Rhodobacter capsulatus SB 1003: one gene and its partner. The protein of the gene in region 1 binds, or shares a complex with, the protein of each later gene. Links are inferred from orthologs where the notes say so. Each region holds a gene or a part of one and is shown on either strand. Other genes may lie near its edges.

Evidence for each region.
Region 2: the proteins of meaB (region 1) and scpA are in contact, whole or in part, in a crystal structure (PDB 8DPB), measured with the Methylorubrum extorquens proteins. The link is inferred for Rhodobacter capsulatus SB 1003 from one-to-one orthologs. Residues at the interface, in SOR26638.1 of Methylorubrum extorquens: Arg20, Ala21, Ala24, Arg25, Thr28, Ser32, Arg33, Arg34, His37, Thr98, Gly99, Gly100, Ser101, Ile102, Leu103, Lys106, Thr107, Ala110, Ala113, Ile114, Asp115, Arg116, Ala118, Phe119, Ile120, Arg121, Pro122, Pro124; in SOR27001.1 of Methylorubrum extorquens: Glu577, Glu578, Asn579, Asp580, Gly581, Arg582, Arg583, Arg585, His596, Ala604, Ser605, Ala608, Asp609, Gly611, Phe612, Asp613, Val614, Asp615, Ile616, Gly617, Pro618, Leu619, Glu625, Arg628, Gln629, Val631, Glu632, Asn633, Asp634, Glu661.

Annotation. Positions count from the first base shown.
Region 1 is NC_014034.1:3,322,649-3,330,704, forward strand. Bases 1-2,989 are described here. They hold meaB (methylmalonyl Co-A mutase-associated GTPase MeaB), read right to left. Parts: upstream 1,996-2,989; coding sequence 1,006-1,995; downstream 1-1,005. Other genes in these bases: RCAP_RS15455 (NAD-dependent deacylase), read left to right, coding at 1-526; rpmB (50S ribosomal protein L28), read left to right, coding at 650-937; RCAP_RS15470 (DUF3108 domain-containing protein), read left to right, coding at 2,117-2,854; hrpB (ATP-dependent helicase HrpB), read left to right, coding at 2,851-2,989. In the rest of the region: more of hrpB, read left to right, coding at 2,990-5,289; RCAP_RS15480 (isochorismatase family protein), read right to left, coding at 5,286-5,846; argF (ornithine carbamoyltransferase), read right to left, coding at 5,891-6,817; RCAP_RS15490 (aspartate aminotransferase family protein), read right to left, coding at 6,886-8,056. UniProt on the Escherichia coli protein: Binds and hydrolyzes GTP. Likely functions as a G-protein chaperone that assists AdoCbl cofactor delivery to the methylmalonyl-CoA mutase (MCM) ScpA and reactivation of the enzyme during catalysis.
Region 2 is NC_014034.1:995,456-1,001,866, reverse strand. Bases 476-3,466 are described here. They hold scpA (methylmalonyl-CoA mutase), read right to left. Parts: upstream 3,041-3,466; coding sequence 911-3,040; downstream 476-910. Other genes in these bases: RCAP_RS04565 (acetyl-CoA carboxylase biotin carboxylase subunit), read right to left, coding at 3,131-3,466; bfr (bacterioferritin), read left to right, coding at 476-788. Outside these bases: RCAP_RS04580 ((2Fe-2S)-binding protein), read left to right, coding at 39-281; more of bfr, read left to right, coding at 303-475; more of RCAP_RS04565, read right to left, coding at 3,467-5,116; RCAP_RS04560 (hypothetical protein), read right to left, coding at 5,270-5,479; RCAP_RS04555 (hypothetical protein), read right to left, coding at 5,808-6,206. UniProt on the Escherichia coli protein: Catalyzes the interconversion of succinyl-CoA and methylmalonyl-CoA. Could be part of a pathway that converts succinate to propionate.

The DNA of each region.
Region 1 (8,056 bases):
CCGCGCGGCGGCCGCGGCGGCCCTGCCCAATGCCGCCCATCTGGCCCTGGCGCGACTTGAAGCCGCAGGGGCTCATCAGCTGCTGGTGGTGACACAAAATGTCGACGACCTGCACGAACGGGCGGGGACGCAAAACCTGATTCACATGCATGGCACGCTGGCGGGGGCGCTGTGCGCCGCCTGCGGCCATCGCTGGCCCGCGCCTGCCGAAATGGCACCGCAAGACAGCTGCCCGCGCTGCCTGCATCCCGCGACGCGGCCCGACATCGTCTGGTTCGGCGAGATGCCCTACCGGATGGAGGAGATCTGGGCGGCGCTGCGGGCGGCCGATCTTTTCGTTTCGATCGGCACCTCGGGGAATGTCTATCCGGCCGCCGGCTTCGTTGCCGATGCCCGCCATGGGGGCGTGGCGACGCTCGAGCTGAACCTCGAGCCCTCGCAGGGGACGCGGTTCTTCGACGAGGCCCGGCACGGCCCGGCAACACAGGTGGTTCCGGCCTGGGTGGATGAGATGCTTTGCACATGAATCGCTTGACGCGGGGCGGCTTTGGCCCTATTCCCCGCGGACGGATTTCCGGGCCTCGCGCGCAGCGGGTCCCGCAGTATTGGAAGTGGGCCGCGTCGCCCGAGGAAACGAAGGAACAACGCCATGTCGCGCGTCTGCGAACTGACCGGCAAAGGCCCGATGTCGGGCAACAACATCAGCCACGCGAACAACAAGACGCGTCGCCGCTTTCTGCCGAACCTGAACGAAGTCACCCTGATCTCGGACGTGCTGGGGCAATCGTTCCAGCTGCGCGTTTCGGCCGCCGGCCTGCGCACCGTCGATCACCGCGGTGGTCTGGACGCTTTCCTCGCGAAAGCCTCGGATGACGAGCTGTCGGCGAATGCGCTGAAGATCAAGAAAGCCATCGCCAAGGCGCAAGCCGCGGCGTGATTGGCCGCCGCGTGATCGGATGATCCACGGATCAAAAACCCCGCCTCTGGCGGGGTTTTTCGTTTGCATCATCGTTGCAGCGCCGCCAGCATCTCGGCCGCCGCCACCGCGGGCGCCGTCTGCCCCGCGGCCACGGCACTGCCCAGGGCCTGCATCCGCGCCCGAATCGCCGGGTCGGTCACCAGCCGCGCCAGCAGACCTTCGCGCACTTCGGTCTCGAACCAGTGCCGCGCCTGTTCGGCCCGGCGGCGGTCGAAATGCCCCTGCGCGCGCCGCCAGGCGGCCAGCGCCTGCATGTCTTCCCAGGCCGTCTTCAGCCCCTCCTCGGCCAGGGCCGAGACCGCCACCGCCTTCGGAAAGCCCGCCGGATCCTGCGGACGGCGCCGCAACAGCCGCAACGCCCCCGCGTAATCCGCCATCGTCCGCAAGGCCGCCGGTTTCAGATCGCCATCGGCCTTGTTGACCAGAATCATGTCGGCCATTTCCATGATGCCGCGCTTGACGCCCTGCAACTCATCCCCGCCCGCAGGCGCCATCAACAGGATGAACAGATCGGTCATTTCGGCCACCAGCGTTTCCGATTGCCCGACGCCCACCGTCTCGATCAGCACGACGTCGAACCCCGCCGCCTCGCACAGGCTGACCGCCTCGCGGGTGCGCCGGGCGACGCCGCCCAGCTGCGCCTGGCTCGGCGAGGGGCGGATGAAAGCCGCAGGCTCGCGCGAGAGCCGCTCCATCCGGGTCTTGTCGCCCAGGATCGAGCCGCCCGAGCGTGCCGAGGACGGATCGACCGCCAGCACCGCGACCCGGTGCCCCTGCCCGACCAGCATCATCCCGAAGCTTTCGATGAAGGTCGATTTGCCCACCCCCGGCGTGCCCGAAAGGCCGATCCGCAGCGCCTTTTTCGCCGTGCCCAGCCGGTCGAGCAGCGCCGTCGCCTGCGCCCGGTGATCGGCACGGCCCGATTCCACCAGCGTGATCGCCCGGGCCAGCGCGCGGCGCTCTCCGGCCAGGATGCGGGGGGCAAGATCGGCGGCAGTCTCGGGGGAAAAGGTCATGGCGGGCCTGTGCGAAACGGTGCCGATCGAACGAAATCGTCAACCGGCGTGAAACGGTTTCGGTTTCATGCCCTCAACGGGCGGTGTATGTCCAGTCCGAAGGCATCCGCAGAGCAGGCCCATGACAGCAGTTCCCCCCCGTCCCCTTTCCGCGATCGTCACCGGCCTTGCGCTGGCGCTGGCCCAACCCGCGCTGGCCGATCAAAGCGACCGCATCGTTTTTGACGTCGTCCTCAAGGGGATCAAGGCGGGCGAGCTGGCCATCGACGGCAAGATTGCCGACGGCGCCTATGCCGCCAATGGCGTCGTCAAGACCACCGGCCTTGCGGGCATGATCAAGAAGATCCGCTACGATGCCACCGCCTCGGGCCGCTTTGCCAAGGGCAAGTTCACCCCGCGCGCGGTCGAGGTGGCGTCGCAGCGCGGCGATGACCGCTCGAAGAACACGATGATCTACAAGAACGGCACCCCCGCCTCGGTCAGCCACGAACCGCCGCGGGTGCCGCGCCCGACCGATGTCGACCCGGCGCAGCAAAGCGGCACGATCGATCCGCTGACCGCGCTTTACGCCGTGCTGCGCGATGTCGACCGGTCCGAGGCCTGCCAGCTGAACGTGACGATGTTCGACGGCGTGCGGCGCTCGCAGGTGGCGCTCTCGGCGCCGCAGGTGCAGGGCGAGGGCGTCGTCTGCAGCGGCGAATACCGCCGCATCGCGGGGTTCAAGGACAAGGAAATGGCGGAAAAGACCCGCTTTCCCTTCACCCTCACCTATGCGCCGACCGGCGACGGCTCGCGGCTGCGGGTGGTCGATATCGCCACCGACACGATCATCGGCCAAGGCCGCCTGACCCGGCAGTGACGACCGCGCTTCCCATTGATGACGTGCTGCCCGATCTGGCCGACGCCCTGCGTCGCGCCGGGCGGGCGGTGCTGATGGCGCCGCCGGGCGCGGGCAAGACCACCCGCGTTCCGCTGGCGCTGCGCGATCTTGTGCCGGGCCGCATCCTGATGCTGGAACCGCGCCGTCTGGCCGCCCGCGCGGCCGCCGAACGGATGGCGGAAACCCTGGGCGAGAGCGTCGGGCAAACCGTCGGCTACCGCATCCGCGGCGAGGCGAAGCTTTCGAAAGCGACCCGGATCGAGGTGGTGACCGAGGGCATCCTGACCCGGATGATCCAGTCCGACCCGGAGCTGACCGGCATCGGCTGCGTGATCTTCGACGAATTCCACGAACGTTCGCTGAATGCCGATCTGGGCCTCGCGCTGGTGTGGGAGGCGCGCACGGCGCTGCGCCCCGATCTGATGCTTGTCGTGATGTCGGCGACGCTCGATGCCGCGCCGGTCGCCGCGCTGCTCGAGGATGCGCCGATTCTGCGCTCCGAGGGGCGGGCCTTTCCGGTCGAAACCCGCTGGCTGGGGCGGCCTTTGGCGCCGGGGATGCGGCTCGAGCCCGCCGTGGCGGGGCTGGTCGAGCAGGCCCTGGCCGAAACCACCGGCGGCGTTCTGGTCTTCCTGCCCGGCGAGGCCGAGATCCGCCGCACCGAATCGCTTTTGCGCGACCGGCTGCCCGCGGGGGTGCAGCTGCGCCCGCTGTTCGGCGCGATGGACTTTGCCGCGCAACGCGCCGCGATCGCGCCCTGTGCCGATGGCCGGAAAGTGGTGCTGGCGACCTCGATCGCGGAAACCTCGCTGACGATTCAGGATATCCGCGTCGTCGTCGATGCCGGTCGCGCCCGGCGGCTGCGGTTTGATCCCGCCTCGGGCATGGCGCGGCTGGTGACCGAACGTGTCTCCCGCGCCGAGGCGGAACAGCGCCGTGGCCGGGCGGGCCGTGTGGCCGAGGGGATCTGTTACCGGCTTTGGACCAGGGGGGAGGAAGGCGCGTTGCCCGGTTTTGCGCCGCCCGAAATGGCCGTGGCCGATCTGGCGGGCCTGGCGCTCGAACTTGCGCAATGGGGCAGCGACGGCGCGGATCTGGCCTTTCTGACCCCGCCGCCGGGCCCGGCTTTGGCCGAGGCGCGGGCGCTGCTGGAAAGCCTCGGTGCACTGACGGGCGGCCGGATCACGCCGCACGGCAAGGCGCTCGCTGCCCTGCCGCTGCATCCGCGTCTCGCCCATATGCTGGTGACGGCAGGCCCCGAGGCCGCGACCTTGGCCGCGCTTTTGGAAGACCGCGACCCGATCCGCGGCGCCTCGGCCGATCTGACCCTGCGCCTCTCGGCCATCGCCAACCCGGGCCGGTTTGAGGCCGACCACCCCGGCCAGCTGCACCGCGGCACGGTGGAACGCATCCGTCTGGAGGCGAAACGCCTGGCCCGCATGGTCGATCCGGTCAGCGCGCGCCATTCCCCGGCCGAGATGCTGGCCCTGGCCTATCCCGACCGGATCGGGCTGCGCCGCAAGGGCGATGCCGCCCGTTACGTGCTTTCCGGCGGCAAGGGCGCGGTGGTGGACGAGGCCGATGGTCTGGGCAAGCACCGCCTTCTCGTCGCCTCGGATCTGGATGGCGACCCGCGCGAGGCCCGGGTGCGGCAGGGGCTTGCGCTTGCCGATGCCGAGCTGCGCCGTCTTTACGGCGAGCGCATCACCTGGGTCGATCTGTGCGAATGGAGCAAGCGCGAGGGTCGCGTGGTCGCCCGGCGGCAAGAGCGTTTCGGCGCGCTGGCGCTGGAAGACCGGCACTGGCCCGAGGCCCCGCCCGAGGCGATGGCCCGCGGCGCGCTTGATGGTCTGCGCCAGATCGGCCTGACGCTTTCGCCCGGCGCCGCGCGTTTTCGCGCCCGCGTCGATATCCTGCGCGCCGATGGCGTCGATCTGCCCGACCTTTCCGATGGAGCGCTTCTGGGGTCGGAAGCGCTGCTGCCCTGGCTGAAAAAGGCCCGGACCGAGACGGATCTGCGCAATCTTGACCTGACCGAGGCTTTGCGTGCCCAGCTTGACTGGGGCCAGATGGCAGAGCTTGACCGGCTTGTGCCGGGTCATTTCGAAACGCCGCTCGGGCGGCGCGTGCCGATCGACTATGGCGCCGAGGTGCCGACGATCGAGGTGAAACTGCCCGAGATGTATGGGGTCACCGTACATCCCTCGGTCGGGCCGAAGCGGCATCCGCTCCGGATCGAACTGCTCTCGCCCGGGGGCAAGCCGATTCAGGTGACGATGGACCTGCCCGGCTTCTGGGACGGGTCCTATGCCGAGGTCCGCAAGGAAATGCGCGGCCGCTATCCGCGCCACCCCTGGCCGGAAAACCCGCGCGAGGCCGCCCCGACGACGCGGGCGAAACCGCGCGGCACCTAAAGGCTGGCGATCACCTCGGGCGTCGTGGTCAGGGTGGCGAAATCGGCGCCCAGCAGACCGAAACTGACCCGGGCGATCTCCTCGGCCGAAAGTCCCATCCCCGGCAGATCGAAGCCCAGACAGGCATCGCGCGGCAAGATCACCGCAAAGCCCAGATCGGCAGCCGCGCGCACGGTCGAGGTGACGCAAAAGCCCAGCACCGCACCGGTGATGATCAGCCGGTCGATCCCCTGCCCGCGCAGATGCGCCGCCAGATCGGTCGAGGCAAAGGCCGAGGACGTGGATTTGAGGAACACCGCCTCGCCGGGCAAGGCCGCGTCACAGGGCATCGGCTGCGCCCCGGGCGCATCCGGGTGAAGGGGCGAGGCGGGACCCGCATCGTGATGGCGCACATGCACCACCGCCACGCCCTTCGCCCGACAGGCCCCGGCCAAGGCCGCAATCGCCGCCCCGGCCTCACGGTTCACCGCGGCGCGGCCCGCATCAAGCCGCGCCTGCATCTCGCTTTGCATGTCGATGATCAGAAGCGCGGTCTTGCCCATCGCCGTGCCTTTCATCTTGCCATAAATATCCTGGGGGTCTGGGGGCAAACCCCCAGCCTTCACTTGCCCAAAGCCCAGCGCATGATCGCCTTTTGCGCATGCAGCCGGTTCTCCGCCTCGTCGAAGATCACCGAATGCGGCCCGTCCATCACGGCGCTGGTCGCCTCGTCATTGCGATGCGCGGGCAGGCAATGCATGAAAAGCGCATCGGGTTTCGCCTTGGCCATCAGCGTCTCGTTCACCTGATAGGGGCGCAGCTGGTTGTGGCGGCGTTCCTTGGCCGATTCCGGGTCGTGCATGCTGACCCAGGTGTCGGTGACGACCAGATCGGCGCCTTCGACCGCCTTGGCCGGATCGCGCTCGATCACCACATTCACCCCCTTGGAGCGCGCAAACTCGATCCAGTCGCGTTCGGGATCAAGCGCCTGCGGCCCGGTGAAGGTCAAATCGAACCCGAACTGCCCCGCCGCCTGCAGGAAGCTGGCACAGACATTGTTGCCGTCGCCCGACCAGACCACCTTGCGCCCGGCAATGGGGCCGCGGTGTTCCTCATAGGTCATGATGTCGGCCATGATCTGGCAGGGATGGGTGCGGTTCGTCAGCCCGTTGATGACGGGAACCGAGGCATATTCCGCCATCTCGAGCAGCGTCGCCTCTTCGAAGGTGCGGATCATGATCAGATCCACATAGCGCGACAGCACCCGGGCGGTGTCGGCGATGGTCTCGCCATGGCCCAGCTGCATTTCCTTGCCCGAGAGCACCATGGTCTGCCCGCCCATCTGCCGCACGCCGACATCGAAGCTGACGCGGGTCCGGGTCGAGGGTTTTTCGAAAATCAGCGCCACCATGCAGCCCGCCAGCGGCTGATCGTCATCGAGCGCGCCTTTCGGGCGGCCGAGGCGGGCGGTCTTCATCGCGCGGGCGCTGTCGATCATCGAGCGCAGATCGGCCGGGCTGGTGGTGTGGATGTCAAGAAAATGGGTCATGTCGGTTTCCTTGCCGAGCGGCCGGGGGCTCTGCCCCCGGACCCCCGGGATATTTGTGGCAAGATAAATCAGGCCGGTTGGGTTTCGAGCGAAGCGGCGGCGGCATCAAGGCGGCGGACGGCCTCGGCCATGTCGTCTTCGGAGATGGTCAGCGCGGGCAGAAGCCGCAGCACATTATCGGCCGCGGGCACGGTCAGCAGGTTCTGCGCATAGGCCGCCTTGACCACATCCCCGGGCGGCAGCTTGAGCCGCAGGCCCAGCATCAGGCCCTGACCGCGCACCTCCTCAAAGATGTCGGGATGGGCGGCGACAAGACCTTCGAGCCACTGGCGCAGGAAGCCCGCCTTGCGGCTGACCTCGTCCAGAAAGCCCGGCGCGGTGACGATCTCGATCATCTTCGCGCCGATGGCACAGCCCAGCGGGTTGCCGCCATAGGTCGAGCCATGCGTGCCCGCGATCATCCCCGAAGCCGCGTCTTCGGTGGCCAGCACCGCGCCCAAGGGGAAGCCGCCGCCGATGCCCTTGGCCACCATCATCACATCCGGCGTGACGCCCGCCCATTCATGCGCGAACAGCTTGCCGGTCCGCGCGACGCCGCATTGCACCTCGTCAAAGACCAGAAGCGTGCCGGTTTCGTCGCAGATTTCGCGCAGCGCGCGCAGGAAGCCCTCGGGCGCGGGGCGGATGCCGCCTTCGCCCTGAATGGGTTCGATCAGGATCGCCGCCGTGGTTTCGGTGACGGCGGCTTTCACCGCGTCAAGGTCGCCCCAGGGCAGATGGACGAAGCCGGGCAGCAGCGGGCCGAAGCCCTTGACCATCTTTTCCGTCCCCGCCGCGGCGATCGCGGCCGAAGACCGGCCGTGGAAGGCGCCCGAGAAGGTCAGGATCTCGGTCCGCTCCGGCTGGCCCTTGTCGTAGAAATGCTTGCGCACCATCTTCACCGCGAGTTCGCAGGCCTCGGTCCCCGAATTGGTGAAGAAGACGGTATCGGCGAAGGTCTTGGCCACCAGCATGTCGGCCAGCCGTTCCTGTTCCGGGATCCGGTAAAGGTTCGAGACATGCCAGAGCTTGCCCGCCTGTTCGGTCAGCGTCGCCACAAGGTCGGGCGCGGCATGGCCCAGCGCATTGACCGCGATCCCGGCGCCCAGATCCAGATATCGGCTGCCATCCGCGGTCCAAAGCCAGGAGCCCTCGCCGCGCACGAAGGCGAGGGGGGCACGGGTGTAGGTCGGCAGCACG
Region 2 (6,411 bases), 2.3 Mb from region 1 along the record:
CCGACTGTTTCGCTAGGTAATTTCGCAACGGAGGCCCCATGATCGTCTGTCACTGCCAGCACATCACCCATCGCGACATCCATGCCGCCATCGACTGGATGCGGGCCTCGGACCGCTTCGCGCTGATCACCCCGGGCAAGATTTACCGCGCCTTGGGCAAACGGGCGGATTGTGGCGGCTGCATGCCGCTTTTCCTTGCCACGATGCAGGAAAATGCCAATCTTGGCGTGCCCGCAGAAGTTGCGCAGGTTCCGGCGGAGCTGCGCAACCTGCGCATGTAACAACAGGGAAAGGACGCAGCCATGAAAGGCGACGCAAAGGTCATCGAGTTTCTCAATGCGGCACTGCGGTCGGAACTGACCGCGATTTCGCAATATTGGGTGCATTTCCGGCTGCAGGAGGACTGGGGCCTCGCCAAGATGGCGAAGAAAAGCCGCGAGGAATCGATCGAGGAAATGGGCCATGCCGACAAGATCATCGCCCGGATCCTGTTCCTTGAAGGCCATCCGAACCTGCAGAAGCTTGACCCGCTGCGCATCGGCGAGGGCCCGCGCGAGACGCTCGAATGCGATCTGGCGGGGGAACATGACGCGCTGAAGCTTTACCGCGAGGCGCGCGATTACTGCGCCGAGGTGGGCGACATCGTCTCGAAGAACATCTTCGAAAGCCTGATCACCGACGAGGAAGGCCACGTCGATTTCCTCGAAACGCAGATCTCGCTTTATGACCGGCTCGGGCCGCAGGGCTTTGCGCTGCTCAATGCCGCGCCGATGGACGCGGCCGAATAAGCCCCGCACAAAGGTCAAAGGCGCCCCTCGCGGAGCGCCTTTTTCAGTAATCTTGCCCAAAATATCCCGGGGGGCCAAAGGCGGGGGGCAGCGCCCCCCTGCCCCGTGTCAGCTGCCCCGTGTCAGCCCCGCGCCGCGCGGATCAGATCCAGGATCTCGCGCGCCGCCGCCGGAATGTTGGTGCCCGGCCCGAAGATCGCCTTCACCCCGGCCGCTTTCAGGAAATCATAATCCTGCTGCGGAATCACCCCGCCGCAGATCACCAGGATATCCTCGGCGCCCTTTTCCTTCAGCGCCTCGATCAGCTTCGGCGCCAGCGTCTTGTGACCGGCCGCCAGCGAGGAAATGCCGACCACGTGCACGTCGTTGTCGACCGCATCCTGCGCCGCTTCCTCGGGGGTCTGGAACAGCGTGCCCACATCGACGTCAAAGCCGATATCGGCGAAAGCCGTCGCGATCACCTTGGCACCGCGGTCGTGACCGTCCTGCCCCATCTTCACGACGAGCATCCGCGGACGCCGCCCCTCGGCTTCGGCAAAGGCGTCCACATCGGCCTGGATCTGCGCAAAGCCCGCATCGCCCTCGTAGGCCGCGCCATAGACGCCCGAAAGCGTCTTCACCTCGGCGCGGTGACGGCCAAAGATTTCTTCCATCGCCATCGAGATCTCCCCCACCGAGGCCCGGGCCCGGGCCGCATCGACGGCCGCTTCCAGAAGGTTGCCCCCCTCTTTCGCGCGCCGGGTGATTTCGGCCAGAGCGGCCGCACATTTGGCTTCGTCGCGGCTCGAGCGCATCTGCGTCAGCCGGGCGATCTGGCTTTCCCGCACCGCCACGTTGTCGATGTCGAGAATGTCGATCGGGTCTTCCTTGGCCAGACGATATTTGTTCACGCCAACGATCACATCCTCGCCGCGGTCGATCGCCGCCTGACGCCGTGCCGCCGATTCCTCGATGCGCAGCTTCGGCATGCCGGTGGCCACGGCCTTGGTCATGCCGCCCATCGCCTCGACTTCCTCGATCAGCGCCCAGGCCTTGTCGGCCAGCTCCGCCGTCAGCGCCTCGACATAATAGCTGCCCGCCAGCGGATCGACGACCTTGGTGACGCCGGTCTCTTCCTGCAGGATGATCTGGGTGTTGCGCGCGATCCGGGCCGAAAATTCGGTCGGCAGCGCGATCGCCTCGTCAAGCGCGTTCGTGTGCAGCGACTGCGTGCCGCCCAGCGCCGCCGACATCGCCTCGTAAGCCGTGCGGATGACGTTGTTGTAGGGGTCCTGTTCCTGCAACGACACGCCCGAGGTCTGGCAGTGCGTCCGCAGCATCAGCGAGCCGGGTTTCTTCGGCTCGAATTCCGACATGATCCGGTGCCACAGCAGCCGCGCCGCCCGCAGCTTCGCCGCCTCCATGAAGAAGTTCATGCCGATGGCGAAGAAGAACGACAGACGCCCGGCGAAATCATCGACGTTCATGCCGCGCGCCAGCGCCGCGCGCACATATTCGCGCCCGTCGGCCAGCGTATAGGCCAGCTCCTGCACCAGGTTCGCGCCCGCTTCCTGCATGTGATAGCCGGAAATCGAGATCGAGTTGAACTTCGGCATCTCTTTCGAGGTGTATTCGATGATATCCGCAATGATCCGCATCGAGGGCTCGGGCGGATAGATATAGGTGTTGCGGACCATGAATTCCTTGAGGATGTCGTTCTGGATCGTGCCCGACAGCAGGCTGCGGTCCACGCCCTGTTCCTCGCCGGTGACGATGAAGTTCGCCAGAATCGGGATCACCGCGCCGTTCATCGTCATCGAGACCGAGACCTTTTCCAGCGGAATGCCGTCGAACAGGATCTTCATGTCCTCGACCGAATCGATCGCCACGCCGGCCTTGCCGACATCGCCGACGACGCGGGGGTGGTCGCTGTCATAGCCGCGGTGGGTGGCCAGGTCGAAGGCGACCGAGACGCCCTGTTGCCCCGCCGCCAGCGCCTTGCGGTAAAAGGCGTTGCTCTCCTCGGCGGTCGAGAAGCCCGCATATTGCCGGATCGTCCAGGGACGGCCCGCATACATCGTCGCCCGCACGCCGCGGGTGAACGGGGCGATGCCCGGCAGCGTGCCCATATGCGGCAGGTCGGCGGTGTCCGCTTCGGTGTAAAGCGGCTTGACCGCGATCCCTTCGAGCGTGTTCCAGGTCAGGCTCTCGGGCGCGCGGCCCTTGAGTTCCTTTTCGGCCAGCTTGCGCCAGCCCTCAATCTTGTCGGTCATGTGCGAGCCTCGTTTCGGGGAGCGAAGGCCGGGGGGGGCGCCCCCCTCCCGGCCGGTCCGTTCAGGTCTTTGGCAGGGAAGCCCCCGGCCTCATTCGAATTCCATGATGATGTCATCGACCTTCAGCGAGGCACCGGCCGCGCAGTTGATCTTTTTCACCACGCCCTTGCGCTCGGCCTTGAGGATGTTTTCCATCTTCATCGCCTCGACCGTGGCCAGCGCCTGACCTTCCTGCACTTCCTGCCCCTCCTCGACCGAGATCTTCACGATCAGGCCGGGCATCGGGCAAAGCAGGAATTTCGAGGTGTCCGGCGGCAGTTTCTCCGGCATCAGCGCCGCCAGATCATGCTGGCGCGGGGTGCGGACATGCACCTTCAGATCGGCGCCGCGCACCCGGATGCGGAAGCCCATCGGGATCTTGCCGACCTTCAGCACCAGGGGCTCGCCGCCCACCGTCAGCTTCGCCAGCGACTTGCCGGGCGTCCAGTCGCTTTCGACGCGCAGCGCGGTGCCATCGGCAAAGGTCACGGTCGAGCCCGCCTTGTCGGCGGCGATCTTCAGCGCGAAGCTTTCGCCCTGCAGGCTGACCACCCAGTCATCGCCGACCCGGCGCTCGTGGTTGCCCAGCGTGCCCGAAATCTTGGTGCGACGGATTTCCGCGACGCGGTTCATCGCGGCGGTGGCGGCGGCGACGCGCTTGAGCATGACCTCGCCCAGCTGCACGCCCTGGAAGCCCTCGGGATATTCCTCGGCGATGAAGGCCGTGGTGATCGAGCCCTCGACGAAGCGGTCGTGATCCATCACCGCGGCGCAGAACGGCAGGTTGTGGCCGATGCCCTCGACCTCGAACGTATCCAGCGCCAGCCGCATTTCCTCGATCGCGGCTTCGCGGGTCGGACCCCAGGTGCAAAGCTTCGCGATCATCGGGTCGTAATACATCGAGATCTCGCCGCCCTCATAGACGCCGGTGTCGTTGCGCACGATCCCGCCCGAAGCGGTCGGCCCTTCGACCGGGGGCTGGTATTTCGTCAGCCGCCCGATCGAGGGCAGGAAGTTGCGATAGGGATCCTCGGCGTAAAGGCGGCTTTCCATCGCCCAGCCGTTGATGCCGATATCTTCCTGCTTGAAGGGCAAGGGTTCACCGGCGGCGACGCGGATCATCATTTCCACCAGGTCGATGCCGGTGATCAGTTCGGTGACCGGATGTTCCACCTGCAGACGGGTGTTCATTTCAAGGAAGTAGAAGTTGCGGTTGCCGTCGACGATGAATTCGACCGTGCCCGCGCTGGTGTAGCCCACCGCTTTTGCCAGCGCGCAGGCCTGTTCGCCCATCGCCTTGCGGGTGGCGGGATCAAGGAAGGGCGAGGGCGCCTCTTCGATGACCTTCTGGTTGCGGCGCTGGATCGAGCATTCGCGCTCGTTCAGATAGACGCAATTGCCGTGCTGATCGGCCAGCACCTGAATTTCGATGTGGCGCGGTTGCGTCACGAATTTCTCGATGAAGATGCGGTCATCGCCAAAGGACGCCGCGGCTTCGTTCTTCGAGGACTGGAAGCCTTCACGCGCTTCCTCGGCGTTCCAGGCAATCCGCATGCCCTTGCCGCCGCCGCCCGCCGAGGCCTTGATCATGACGGGATAGCCGATCTGATCGGAGATCTTCACCGCTTCATCGGCATCCGCAATCAGGCCCATGTAGCCCGGAACGGTCGAAACACCGGCTTCCTGCGCCAGTTTCTTCGAGGTGATCTTGTCGCCCATCGCCTCGATCGCGGGGCTGGGCGGTCCGACGAAGATCACGCCTTCCTTTTCCAGCGCGGCGGCGAAATCCATCCGTTCCGACAGGAAGCCATAGCCCGGGTGGACGGCTTCGGCGCCGGTCTGGCGGATGGCGTCCATGATCTTGTCGATCACGATATAGGACTGGTTCGCGGGCGGCGGACCGATGTGGACGGCCTCGTCGGCCATTTTCACATGCAGCGCCTGCGCATCGGCATCGGAATAGACGGCCACCGTCTTGATGCCCATCTTGCGCGCCGATTTGATGACGCGGCAGGCGATCAGGATTTTCTTGAACATGGTCAGTCCCTTCCTCCGGGCGCGGATTGGCCCGCGCCCCCTTTCGTGATGTCATGTGCCGTCAAGGCGGGCGAAACGAAACGCCACCGAGGGGGGAACCCTCGGTGGCGGCATGCAGTGACGACCCGCGCAGGCGGGTGGATGTGGCCCGGCTCAGTAGCAGGGACCGCCGATACCGGCGTTGCAGGTCGCCCCACCGGCCAGCGCGCCAAGCGCGGCCCCGGCAACCATGTTCTGGTCGGCCGCATCGGCGATGATCGCCCCGGCCGCGCCGCCGGCAAGGGCGCGCTGACCTTGGGTTTCCATGCAGCCGGCAAGCGCCGAAGCCGCCACGAGAGCGAGAAGAAGGGAAGTGCTGCGCATGAGTATCTGCCTCCGACAGGGGTTATGATTACCCCAGAATCTAGCGCAGAAACGCGCCAGCACAACGGATAGTTCCGCTTGGAAGACCAGGCGACGGCCGCATCGGCAAGGCTTCGCCCATCCGGCCCGGTTGCGCGGAGCCAAAGGCGCGGCCCGACGAAAACGCCGGGCCGCGACCCCAAGACACTAACATGGAGGTTGGACGGCGCGGCTTCGAAACACGCCATCTGCATCCCGATATGGGGCGCCGATGCCGCATTGCCAGAGGCGCGGGCAAAAACCCCGCCGAAATAGGCGATTTTCTGCCGATATGCCGCCCGGACCCCGGTCATTCCCAGTCGTCCTCCGCCTCGTCCTCGTCCCAGTCGAAGGCGTCGGGATCGGCGAAAACCTCGGGGAAGCTGGCCTCGGCGCGCTTGCGGTCGATGCGCAGAAGCTGCTCGTAGCTGCAGGGATCGGCGGGTTCGCTGGCCCAGACGACCTCGCGGCCGATAAGCCAGGACAGCCGCCCGGCATCCAGATTGCCCCGCTCGAAGGGTTCTTCGCCGAAATGGTTCCAAAGCGCGGCCATGAAGCCCGCATCGGCGCGACGGTCCGCAGGCGCGCGGTCCTTGTAGCGCTCGCGGCGGACGATCTTGGTGGCGCCCTTCTTGGCATTGGCGCGACGGATGGTGAACTGGAAATCGGACCCGGGAAGACGCCCCGGGAAGCCACGGTGTTTCAGCATGATGTGCCCCTTTCCAGCGCGGGGTCGCACATCAGACCCGTCCCGCGCAAGCGCGGAACGGGCAGGCCGGGGGCATTGGGCTTGCCCTGCCCCCGAAACCGATTACTTGTATTTGCCGGTTTGCACCGGTTCGACGGTGACCGGAGCCACCGGCTCGGTTTTGGGCGCGCAAGCGGCCACGAAAGCGATCGCGACGAGGGCGAAG